3 regions of the Oceanobacillus picturae genome follow, and region 2 is predicted to be linked to each of the others. Evidence: predicted binding sites of a transcription regulator. Region 2 holds the regulator's gene; each other region holds the start of a gene.
What was found. Region 2 encodes LexA, which represses DNA repair genes until DNA is damaged. Its sites were predicted from a motif close to CGAACATATGTTCG; they were not measured.
Positions count from the first base shown of each region.

Region 1: uvrB (excinuclease ABC subunit UvrB) is a predicted target of LexA. The motif match lies at 1,471-1,484, and genes of this name have one in related genera.
Region 3: BN988_RS04430 (DNA polymerase IV) is a predicted target of LexA. The motif match lies at 2,605-2,618, and genes of this name have one in related genera.

Region 1 covers NZ_CCAX010000001.1:1,619,070-1,623,363, reverse strand. The annotation lists gene BN988_RS08285 (metallophosphoesterase) at 1-166, opposite strand, end outside; gene BN988_RS08280 (MGDG synthase family glycosyltransferase) at 259-1,365, shown strand; gene uvrB (excinuclease ABC subunit UvrB) at 1,666-3,648, shown strand; gene uvrA (excinuclease ABC subunit UvrA) at 3,656-4,294, shown strand, end outside.
Region 2 covers NZ_CCAX010000001.1:559,497-563,790, reverse strand. The annotation lists gene BN988_RS02900 (AbgT family transporter) at 1-498, shown strand, start outside; gene BN988_RS02895 (amidohydrolase) at 514-1,794, shown strand; gene lexA (transcriptional repressor LexA) at 1,881-2,504, opposite strand; gene BN988_RS02885 (YneB family resolvase-like protein) at 2,792-3,430, shown strand; gene BN988_RS02880 (DUF896 domain-containing protein) at 3,629-3,862, shown strand; gene tkt (transketolase) at 3,996-4,294, shown strand, end outside.
Region 3 covers NZ_CCAX010000001.1:876,477-880,770, forward strand. The annotation lists gene BN988_RS04415 (YndJ family protein) at 1-915, opposite strand, end outside; partial or broken gene BN988_RS19140 (DUF4166 domain-containing protein) at 905-1,273, opposite strand; gene BN988_RS19390 (DUF4166 domain-containing protein) at 1,227-1,520, opposite strand; gene BN988_RS04425 (DoxX-like family protein) at 1,522-2,433, opposite strand; gene BN988_RS04430 (DNA polymerase IV) at 2,635-3,888, shown strand; gene BN988_RS04435 (ectoine synthase) at 3,953-4,294, opposite strand, start outside.

The DNA of each region.
Region 1 (4,294 bases), 1.1 Mb from region 2:
CTAAGTGTAAATCTGATAAATGAAGAATAGAAAGGGAAGAAAGATTTGCTGTCTTTCCTGAGTCAATATTTATTTTATTCAGTTGAATATCCTTTGTATTCATATATGCTTTATAGAATAAAAAAGAGGTTATGATTAGTATAATGCCAATTGCTAGATAGGTCATGGTATATCGCCTCCTGCATTATTATATCATGCGAAAAGTGGGTAAATCATTGGTAATTAGCGGTATATATTAGGCCAGAGGAGTTGAGGGAAATGGAGAAAAAAGCGTTATTTCTACCATTCATGAATATGGCTTCAGGACATCATCATGTAGCAGACACGCTAATGGAGGAAACAGCTAAGCTAGAGGAACATATAAATACGAGCAAGGTAGATATCCTTTCTTATAGTTATGGAACAGTAGAAAAATTGGTAACGTCATTTTATATGAAATGGATCCATCTATTTCCGAGTTCCTACGATCGGCTTTACTACCATTTAGCATATCGAAATGTTGCCAAGCGTAGCCGCCACCTGCATTATGAGTTCCTCTTTAAGTCATATATGCAAAAGCTACTGGCTAGTAATAATCCCTCGCTCTTGTTCTGCACCCATGCTTTGCCTTCAAATATCACGTCTATGCTAAAGCAAAAGGGAAAATTAAATGCCATAACAGTAAATGTATACACCGATTTTTTTGTAAATCGTGTATGGGGCATAAACGGAATAGACTATCATTTGGTCCCATCCCTTACTGTGAAAGACTTCCTTATTCAACTAGGGGTAGATGAAGAACGCATTTATCTAACTGGAATTCCGGTACATCCTGTTTTTAAAACACCTATTTCCACTCGAAAAGCCACTGAGGATTATGCAATTCTCGTAACGGGAGGAAACATGGGGACAGGATCAATGGAAAAGCTGTTGCCACAAAACGAGGCTTCCACCGTTCGTTACTATATTCTTTGTGGAAACAACGATAAACTTTACAGAAAGCTTCTGGAAAGGAAACATGAGCGGCTAATACCTATATCTTATATTAACAGTAAGCATGAAATGAACGCTTTGTATGACAAGGTGGATGGAGTACTAACAAAACCTGGAGGGGTCACAATTAGTGAATGTCTGATGAAACAAAAACCGATTTTTGTTAGTCATGGACTTCCAGGACAGGAAAGAATCAATATGCAAGAACTAGAAAAGCATGGCCTGACGCTGACCTTGTCGCGTGATAGAACAGTTGAGGAGCAAATTGTTAACTACCTAGAAAATGAAAGAGCAATGCAAAGTTATAGACAACGGGTAGGAGAATACCATGAGCATCTTGATAAGCGTGAGATGGGTGAAATACTCCTAGATATATTTAATAAAGAGCATTAGCTAAATAGCTAATGCTTTTTTACGGTAGCGAGCAATGATCTGCTGGTTTATGATATTTCACTATGGAAAAAGGGTATAATGCTAAGATAGGCAAAGCATAATTATCGAATATTTGTTCGTGTTTATGTTATAATTACGATGTTGTATGATAAAATAAAAATATGACCATATAAGAATATTCGGCTTATTCCTATTCTTTGTTATGAGTTGTTTTCACAGTACATTGTAGGCAGCTTTTTTTGGGAATAGCCTCTTAATATAAGAGTTTCAGATAGATTATCACGTGAACGGAGGTAAAATGTGAACAATACATTTGAATTAGTATCAAGCTACGAGCCTGGCGGAGACCAGCCTAAAGCGATTAAAGAAATTATAGATAAAATTATGAAGGGGCAGCGGCATCAGACGTTGCTAGGCGCCACGGGTACAGGGAAGACGTTTACGATGTCAAATGTAGTAAAGGAAATTAACCGCCCTACATTAGTAATTGCCCACAATAAAACACTTGCCGGTCAACTCTATAGTGAATTTAAAGAGTTCTTTCCTAATAATGCAGTAGAGTATTTTGTAAGCTATTACGATTATTATCAACCAGAAGCCTATGTACCTTCCACAGATACTTTCATAGAAAAAGATGCAAGTATTAATGATGAAATTGATAAGCTACGTCACTCGGCAACATCAGCTTTATTTGAACGAAATGATGTATTAGTTGTTGCCAGTGTATCATGTATCTACGGCTTGGGTTCTCCGGAAGAATACAAAAGCCACGTTCTTTCTCTTCGGGTAGGAATGGAGAAAGAAAGGGATCAGCTGTTGCGAGAACTTGTTGATGTTCAGTACGCAAGAAATGATATTAATTTTCAACGCGGGACCTTCCGAGTAAGAGGAGATTCTGTGGAAATTATACCGGCTTCAAAAGAAGAGCATTGTCTTCGGGTAGAGTTTTTTGGAGACGAAATTGATCGAATACGCGAAGTAGATGCATTAACAGGTGAAATTATTGGCGACAGAGAGCATATAGCTATTTTTCCTGCTTCCCACTTTGTTACAAGGGAAGAAAAAATGAAGAAGGCTATCAAAAACATCGAAAAGGAACTAGAAGAACGTCTAACAGAGTTACGTGAAAATGACAAGCTATTGGAAGCGCAACGCTTAGAACAACGTACACATTATGATTTGGAAATGATGAATGAAATGGGTTTCTGTTCAGGAATCGAAAACTATTCCAGACATCTTACCCTACGTGAGCAAGGCGCAACACCATATACGCTCATCGATTTCTTTCCAGATGATTTCCTTGTCGTAGTTGATGAATCCCATGTTACACTTCCGCAAATAAGAGGAATGTATAATGGTGACCAAGCAAGAAAACAAGTGTTAGTGGATCACGGCTTTCGACTTCCGTCTGCAATGGATAACCGACCATTAAAGTTTGGAGAGTTTGAGGAAAAGACAAAACAACTCGTCTATGTTTCCGCAACCCCTGGCCCGTACGAGCTAGAACATTCTCCGCAAATGACGGAGCAGATTATCAGACCTACTGGGCTGCTTGATCCTGAGGTAGAAATAAGACCAATAGATGGACAGATTGATGATCTTCTAGCAGAAATTAACATACGCTCAGATAAGAATGAACGTGTCCTTGTTACGACATTAACGAAAAAAATGTCAGAAGACCTTACAGATTATATGAAAGAAATAGGCATTAAAGTAGCTTATCTGCATTCAGAGATTAAGACATTAGAGCGGATTGAAATTATCCGAGATCTTCGCGTTGGGAAATACGATGTTCTCATCGGAATAAACTTACTCCGAGAAGGGCTTGATATTCCTGAGGTATCGCTCGTCGCAATCCTAGATGCGGATAAAGAAGGATTCCTTCGTTCAGAGCGGTCCTTGATACAGACAATGGGCCGGGCGGCTCGTAATGAAAACGGGCGGGTTATTATGTATGCTGATAAAGTGACAAAATCAATGGATATCGCAATTAGCGAAACCAATCGACGTCGAGAAAAACAGCAGGCATATAATGAGGAGCATGGCATAACCCCGACAACCATTAAAAAAGAGGTGCGGGATGTTATTCGCGCAACGATTGCTGCAGAAGATCAACCAGAATATGAAAGCAAAGCAAAGAGCTTAACGAAGCTATCCAAAGACGAGAAAGAAAAAGTAATCGATCAAATGGAAAAGGAAATGAAGGAAGCTGCCAAGTCGCTTGACTTTGAAAAAGCAGCTGAGCTTCGTGATGTGATACTTGAACTTAAAGCAGGAAGGTGATGGAAAAATGCCTAGTAAATCAATTCAGATTCAAGGAGCAAGGGCACATAATTTAAAAAACATTGATGTAACAATTCCAAAAAATAAACTTGTTGTCATGACAGGACTGTCAGGCTCCGGAAAGTCCTCCCTTGCCTTCGATACCATCTATGCTGAAGGACAACGCAGATATGTCGAATCACTTTCCGCTTATGCACGACAGTTTTTAGGTCAAATGGATAAACCAGACGTTGACGCTATCGAAGGTCTCTCTCCAGCCATTTCGATTGATCAAAAAACAACGAGTAAAAACCCACGGTCAACGGTTGGGACAGTTACGGAGATTTATGATTATTTACGATTGCTTTACGCCCGTGTGGGGCATCCTGTATGTCCGAACCATGGGGTGGAGATCACCTCTCAAACAGTACAACAGATGGTAGATCGCATATTGGAATATCCTGAGAGAACGAAATTGCAAATTCTTGCTCCCGTTGTATCTGGTCGTAAAGGAGAGCATGTTAAAACGCTCGAGAAGCTTCGACAAGAGGGGTATGTACGTATCCGTGTTGACAAGGAAATGCGCGAGGTTTCTGAGGATATTAAATTGGAAAAAAATAAGAAGCACTCCATAGAAGTAGTCGTAGATAGAATCGTTGTAAAGGAT
Region 2 (4,294 bases):
ATGTCAAGCTATATTGTTTTAGTATTTGCTATTGCACAGTTTATTGCATATTTTAATTGGTCGAATCTAGGAACATGGGTAGCGGTTAACGGGGCTGATTATTTAAAGGATATTAATTTTACAGGTATTTGGTTGATTATTGGCTATATCATATTTACTGCATTAATGAACTTCCTGATTACTTCAGGGTCTGCTAAGTGGGCAATTGAAGCCCCAGTGTTTATTCCGATGTTTATGCAACTCGGATATCATCCGGCCTTTACGCAAGTTGCATACAGGGTGGCAGATTCTTCAACAAATATTATTACACCATTGTTCCCGTATATGGTTATCATTTTGGCGTTTATAAAAAAATATGATAAAAAAGCAAGTATAGGTACTTATATTTCATTAATGCTACCGTATAGTATTGCGTTTTTAACTACTTGGGTTATATTAATTCTGGTATTTTACTATTCAGGTCTACCATTTGGTCCAGGAATATACCCGTTCTTATAGAAGGAGGAGAGCAGTATGCAACAATTAGAAGATAAATTAATTCAGTGGCGCCGAGATTTCCACCAATATCCCGAAACAGGTTTTATGGAAATGAGAACAGCTTCTATTGTAGCTTCTATTTTAGACAAACTTGGTTTCCAACTGAAAATGGGAAAGGAAGTTATGTCAGAGGCAGATTGCATGGGAAAACCCACTGAAGAGGAAACAAAGAAACATTATCAATGGGCACAGAAAAATGGGGCAATTGATGATTATCTTAATCCCTTTTCAGAAGGCTATACAGGAATAGTTGCCACATTAGATACAGGTAAGAAAGGCCCTATTATTGCATATCGATTTGATATGGATGCATTGGATATTTTAGAGTCAGACAGTAACGAGCATTTCCCGCACAATGAAGGATTCAGTTCAAAAGTTCACGGGAAAATGCATGCCTGCGGTCATGACTCCCACACTTCGATGGGTTTAGGCCTCGCCACCCTGCTTATTGAGAATAAAGAAGAGCTTAAGGGAAAAATAAAATTAATATTTCAACCAGCAGAGGAAGGCACACGAGGAGCAAAAGCTATGGCAGCAGCAAATATAGTGGAAGATGTCGATTATTTCATCGCCACCCATATTGGGGTCGGTGTTCCGCATAAGCAATTCGTTGCCGCCAATAGCGGTTTTCTTGCCACCTCCAAATTAGATATCACCTATGACGGTACAGCAGCACATGCCGGAGGTAGCCCTGAAGAAGGCAAGAATGCACTCTTAGCAGCTGCCGCTAGTGTGCTAAGCCTCCATGGTATATCTCGTCATTCAGGAGGAGCTACCAGGATAAATGTTGGGCAGCTAGAAGCTGGTGCAGGAAGAAATATTATTGCCAATCATGCTAGCATGAAAGTAGAAACGCGAGGAGAGACTTCTGAAATAAATGATTATGTGAAAGAACAGGTGACATCTGTCGTCAGTGGAGCGGCTACCATGTATCAAGTAGAACATAATATTGAAACAGTAGGCGAGGCACTAAGTTGTAAATGTTCGTTGGACCTAGCAGGTATCCTTCACAAATGTGCCGAAGCATCCCCGGATATTGAAATAAGTCAACTGGAAGATAACACGCCAGGAGGTTCAGAGGACGCCACCTATTTTATGAACGAAGTACAGAAAAATGGCGGAAAGGCAACCTACTGTGTATTCGGTACAGAACTGGCTGCAGGTCATCATAATGAAAAGTTTGATATTAAAGAAGACACGTTATTACCTGCAGTTAACATTCTTTTCCAATCAGTCAAAGTAATAATGGAACAATAAAAAACAGCTGCCCTCGAGGTAGCTGTTTTTTTACTAGAATTTGGTGTTGGTGAGATGTGAGTACTAGGTACTACACGTTGCTCGATTTAATGGATATTACGATATAAACCAATTACTTTACCTAGTATTGTTACATTATCATATAGAAGCGGATCCATCGTTGCATTCTCGGGCTGGAGGCGAATGTGGTCTTTTTCTTTAAAGAACCTTTTCACTGTTGCTTCATTTTCATCTGTCATCGCAACAACTATATCACTGTTTTGTGCTGTATTCTGCTGTTTAACGATAACCATATCCCCATCAAGTATTCCTGCCTCTATCATACTTTCCCCTTCGATAACCAATACGAAAAGATTATCATCAGGTCCAGCACTTGTGGTTGGTAGAGGAATGAATTCCTCGATATTTTCAACTGCTGTAATAGGTAGTCCTGCTGTTACCTTCCCAATTACAGGAGCATAGCGAGCTTCTTCTCTTGGGATATTATTTCCTTCCGACAAATCAAGTATTTCTATTGCTCTTGGCTTAGTCGGATCTCGTCGAATGTATCCTTTGCTTTCAATTCTAGATAAATGTCCATGTACTGTAGAACTTGAAGCAAGTCCGACAGCTTCGGCAATTTCCCGGACGGAAGGCGGATATCCTTTTTTTGTTACTTCGTCTTTAATATAATCTAAAATCATTTGCTGACGTTTTGATAGTTTTGACATAAATGTTTCACCTCGCCCATAAGATTAATTATTAATAGTTTACCATTTGATTCCACATAAAGCAAACATTCGTTCGAGAAAAAGCCTTGACAGGATCATATGTTCTGCTATAATTAAAATTACAAATAAGCGAACAAAGGTTCCTATTTAGAAAAGGAGGGAATGAAACTATGTTTAGTAAACTTACAAAAACGGATTTGTTTTATATAGTTGCCTTTGCCTTGACGCTGGGATTCCTGTACTTTACTATGATTACGAGTTAATTGGTTTAAGAAGGAGTAAGCGTGTTGAATGCAATTATCTACTGTCGCGTGAGTACCGACAAACATACCCAAGAGACCTCTCTTGCTAGACAAAAAATAGAGCTAATGGGATTAGCAGAACGCTATAATTTTAATGTAATAGCTTGTATAGAAGAAAAGAAGAGTGGCTATGAAATAGAGCGAAATGGCATATTTGAGATGCTCGATATATTTGCGGCTAAAGATGCTGACTGTTTACTAATTCAGGATGAAACAAGACTAGGGCGTGGAAATACCAAAATTGCGTTGTTCCATCAGCTGCAAAAGCTCCATATAGATGTATATACTGCAATGCATGATGGGAAGCTTGAACTATCAGAATCAGACTCTATGGTTTTGCAAATAGTTGGGATAGTGGAAGAATACCAACGCAAAATTCACAATGCAAAAATTAAAAGAGGAATGAGACGCGCAGTAGAACAAGGATATAATCCTGCTGAAAATCTCAAAAACCAGCATCATGCTCCAGGGCGCGATAGAGTTGCCTTTCCTATAGAAGAAGTGGTTAGACTTAGAGAGAAAAAGCTTACATTTGAAGAGATTACGAGTACATTAAACGGAATGGGATATCCTGTCTCCAAAGCGACGGTCCATCGCAGGTATAAGGAACTGCAAGATACTTGAATATAAGCCTTAATAGGCGTAAAATAACTAAGCAGGAGCTAATGGCTCTTGTTTTTTGTTGTATTCAGACGTAAAATAGATTTTTTAAAGATAAAGCTTAATAAGATCTTATACAGCTAATGATGTATACGCAAGACGGCGATGAAGTTTGTAAAAGTCATAAGGGTATTAATAGAAAATTAAAAAGGAGGTAGAGCTATGTTATCTCAGGATAAAATTGAGCGAATTAATTCACTGGCAAAAAAGGCTAAAGATACAGGTCTAACTGAGAAAGAGAAACAGGAACAAAAAGAGCTCCGTGAAGAATATCTAAACAATGTAAGAAGCTCTTTTAAAAACCAGTTTAAATCCATGACAGTTGTGGATCCTAAAGGAAACGATGTTACACCAAAAAAAGTGAAAGACTTGCAAGAGAGAAATAAGAAACATTAATTTTGTACCAAACTACGACAAAAATCAGCCCTTTTATAAGGAAGCCTATCCGTTTTAACTTGTTCCTGGATGGGTTTCGTTATAGAATGAGGAGGAAACAACCAGTAGTTATTTTTGAAAGGGGCTAAACAATATGTCAAACAACATAGAACAAAATTCAATTACTACAATCCGTACATTATCTATTGATGCAATCGAAAAAGCGAACTCTGGTCACCCTGGACTTCCAATGGGAGCAGCTCCAATGGCCTACACGCTATGGACTGATTTCATGAATCACAATCCAAAAAACTCAAAGTGGTTTAATAGAGACCGTTTTGTTCTTTCAGCAGGCCATGGATCTATGCTTCTATATAGTTTGCTTCATTTATCAGGTTATAACGTGTCGATGAATGACTTGAAAGAATTTCGTCAATGGGATTCTAAGACACC
Region 3 (4,294 bases), 320 kb from region 2:
TCCCCTTATCCAACTGACTGGAAAAGATCGATGACCCGTATGCGCCCCGGGGCAACTGATCATCCAACCAATTAGCCCAACCATAGCAAATACGACTCCATTCATTACACCATGGAACCTGAGCATAAAGTCAATGCTTACATAAAACACACCTGTCATATTACCAAAGGCGTAGCATAGGGAGAACAAAATGGATATTCCCAACGCAGAAAAGGACAGCCGAATGAGCCATGCTTGTATCGGGCGGAAAAAGGTCGTTTTCCATGCTAAGATGATCAAGCTGTAGATCCCTATCATATAAAGCATTACACCAAGTAACTCCAGTACAACCGCATACGAAATACCAACTGCTACAAGAATGGGCGCCAATAAGATAGCTATACCAGCCATTTTATAAAAACGGTTTTGGTTTAGTCTTCCTAAAAACCCTCCAAAAACCGGTAACAAGAAGGAAGCATAATGAAAATGGATGCCTGTTAACCATGTTAAAATAGGAGAAAAACCAGTATCTAGCTGTACGACACTAGCGAAATACCAAGCCCCTCCAATTGCAAGGTACATGCAACCTATATCAATCATAAATTCTTCAAACCTGGCAAACCCACGCTGTAATAGTCGCTTTGCCCCAAAGCAAGCCACAAGTATCGTAAAAGCTAGATAAAAAAGCGCAAGGACGATATCCCAAGGTGTGCGCTGTGTCATTTCAAGCAAGAAAACAGCAGTTAGTCCGAGAAAAGCTGCATACGGCAGGATACGAAAAAATCCTTGCTCCGCTTTGCCTAACAAGTGGAGAGTTAGTGGCACAAATACTAATTGGGCAATACTTAGCAATAAATAATACCATGGCCCAGTACCGAATAAAGTAAGAATTAAAAATAACCCAATCATGCCTATTGCTACTTTATTAAATGTCATAATGGCGAAACGCTCCCTCATAGGCGAAAATGGTACCAATTAGCGGGTTTTTCACTTGCACGCTAATCGTGTACGCCTCCTTTTCTTCTATGTATGCTTCTTTAACAGTTGCTTTCCCTTGAAAGATGCTTGGCAATGGAATCTCAACTGGACCAAGCAGCAAGCGCTGTCGCTTGGAAGTGATGGTGAGTGCTCCATGATCGACCGCCAGTTTCAGATCCGAATAAACAATGGGCGGTTCTCCCAGATAATCCTCGATAATAGCCTCTTTTGCATTAAAACGCATTAAGGCATTGAAATAGCGTTGTTTTTCACCAAAGTAAAAAATACGCTCCCAGTGCACTTGTGCCTCCCCATCTCTTCCGGTACCCGGTGTGTTTTTTAACGTAAAAGGGACCCCTTTCCTCTCTCTCTGGAAAAAGTAATTTTCTTTTTACACCAAACAAACCAAGCGGCAGTAAGCCTTTTGGCACACCTTTTATTCCTTTCATGACACCCCTTGCTTCAAATGGACGGTTTTGTAAAAAGGTATAGCGTTGTTGGAGTTTTGGGTGTAATTGGTAAAACGACTGGCCTAATATTTGTTCGTATATCGAGACGGTCATGTTAATCTCCTTGCTTTCTTTTGCAGTTTTTTGCAGTTGGTACCCCTCGACTTGCCATCCAGCCGACCCAGGTTAAAACAAGCAATGCCACGTTAAAGGTGAGGGCATTGAATGGCGCGGTAAGCTGCTCTGGAGCAGCAAAAATTGCTCCTACTGTCAGGAGTGGAAAAGCGATAAACTGCAGTCTATACAGCTGACGTTTCTTTCGATAAAATAGCCAGCCTACCCCGAATAATACTTCCAATATCCCAATTATTATCACGAACATGATCGCTGTTTGTGTATCTACTGGAGCCACCTGTTGTAGCATGGACAGTTCTGCAGGATGCTGGTTTATGACCTTTGGCACTAAACCATGATAAATCCAGACAAAAGCGAAGAGAATAGTAGTGCTCCAGTGGGTAAAAAACCGTGTATACTGTGCCCATGGTTGTTCCCCTTTTTCGAGCCATCGCTTTACAACATCAAAACTAAGCGCTGTAGCCCAGCCGATTAACGGGCGAAATAGCAGGATATCAAAAAGACTTCCAAGCTTGCCAAAGCGTGTTTCATAATTATATTGGGTGAGGAAGGTGACGGTGTTATCGCTTTCTGGCTTGTACTTCCAATACCCTCTTCCTTCTCGAATAAGAGAGATTTTCTGATCTGTGCCAAAATGCAGTGAAGACGTTCTTGCATCGTCCTTTGCTTGATAGCTTCCCACACTTTCGCCCCAGCCTTTAATACGTAATCCAAATCCAATTTTGGTTTGATACGAAAATCGCTGGGGGTTTCCTTCCTTTTTTGGTAAATATGTAATGGAGGAAAATCGCAAATCCCATTTTTCATGGTGGTCAGGGCGCTGGGTTGCCTCCCATAAAGATTCCATGTCTGTATGTATTGGTAATTCTACATAGATTGGTTTGGGCTTCATAATACCTCCCCTTAGAAATATGTTTATTTCAAATATAACATAGATTCCGTTATCTTTTTTCCTGTTTTCAAAGCTGGCGGAATAAGTAAGGTTCTCACCACATGTTAGGGTACAAATCGAAGCTTTCATAAATTACCATTGTTAAAACTAGGTCGATTGACATATACTATTAGAACAAACGTTCTGTGAGAGGTGAAAGAAATGGACTACTCCCAATATGCTCGCAATGATGTGCTCTGTATTGATATGCGCTCCTTCTATGCAAGCGTGGAGGCAGTAAAATTGAACCTAGATCCTATGACTGCACTGCTGGCCGTTGTCGGAGATCCCGATCGACCGGGAAGTATTGTCCTGGCCGCATCGCCGGCACTAAAGCAAAAATATGGTATCAGCAATGTTAGCCGTTTCTTCGAGCTACCGAAACATGACCCCGAGTTGTACATCGTGCAGGCTCATATGGCAGACTATTTATACGTTTCATCAGAGATTACGAAGTTGCTATATCAGTACGTACCAAAGGAAGCCATCCACCAATATTCTGTTGACGAAGTTTGGGTAACGGTTAATGGGATGGAAAGATTATTTGGGACCCGTTGGGAAATCGCCGAAAAAATAAAAGAAGATATCTTAGAAAACTTTGGCATCACTTGCTCTATTGGGATTGGGGATAATAAATTCCTCGCAAAAGTGGTGATGGATTTGCATGCAAAAAAAGTTGGCATTGCCGAGTGTCGCTATGAAGATGTAGAAGAGAAGCTTTGGCCATTCCCTGTGGAAAAAATCTGGGGAATTGGCGGCAGGATGAAACGTAATTTAAATCGTATGGGAATTGTCACGCTTGGCCAAATTGCCCGTTTCAGTCTTGACCAGCTAAAGAAACGATTTGGTGTGATGGGAGAGCAGTTGTACTGGCATGCATGGGGAATTGATCTTAGCCCAGTGTTTGGCAACTTTACGAAAACGGAACAAAAAGGCTTCGGCCATGGTATTTCCCTCTTAAGGGATTATTCGGCAGAAGAGGCCCCTATTTGCATCCTGGATTTATGTGAAGAGGTATGCCGCCGTGCCCGCACAGCTGACCAAGCTGGGAGAACGATTCATCTTGGGATCTCTTATTCAAAGGAAACAGGTGGCGGCTTTTCCCGTTCCCAATCTGTCAGTATTCCGACAAATGTAACGATGGATGTTTATGGCGTCTGTCTCCAACTTTTCCGCAAATTTTATGATGGAAAAAGCAATATTCGCCATGTCTACGTCACATTGGGGAATTTATTTGCCAAAGGGGAAACCCAGTTAGATCTTTTTGAAGATCGACCTAAGAAAAACGATATTGGCTATGCAATGGATGCTATTCGTGACAAATTTGGTACGACCGCCATCCTCCGTGCCACTAGCTATACAAACGCAGGTATCACCATTGGTCGGAGTAAGAAAATCGGTGGACATAGAGCATAACCTCCACTTTGAGAATACAGAGAGAGCACCTGGCCAATAGAAGGCCTGGTGCTCTCTTGTAAAACTATTCTGTCAGCAATGGATAATATCCTTCTTCATTATGTGTTTCTGTTCCAACTAGAGGGGGATTGAACACACAGACCATGCGCATTTGCGTTTTTGCTCGTAAATGATGTTTATCATTTTTATCTAGAGTATACATCGTCCCCGGCTTTAGTGGATGTACCTTTCCGTTCTCCACCTCTTCAATCTCGCCTTCTCCTTCAATACAGTAAACTGCTTCAATATGGTTCTTATACCAGAAGTAGTTATCCGTACCAGCTTTAATAATTGTATCATTCATACTGAATCCACAATTATCCTTCTTCATCAAGAATCTGCGACTCGTCCAGTTATCACCAGATGT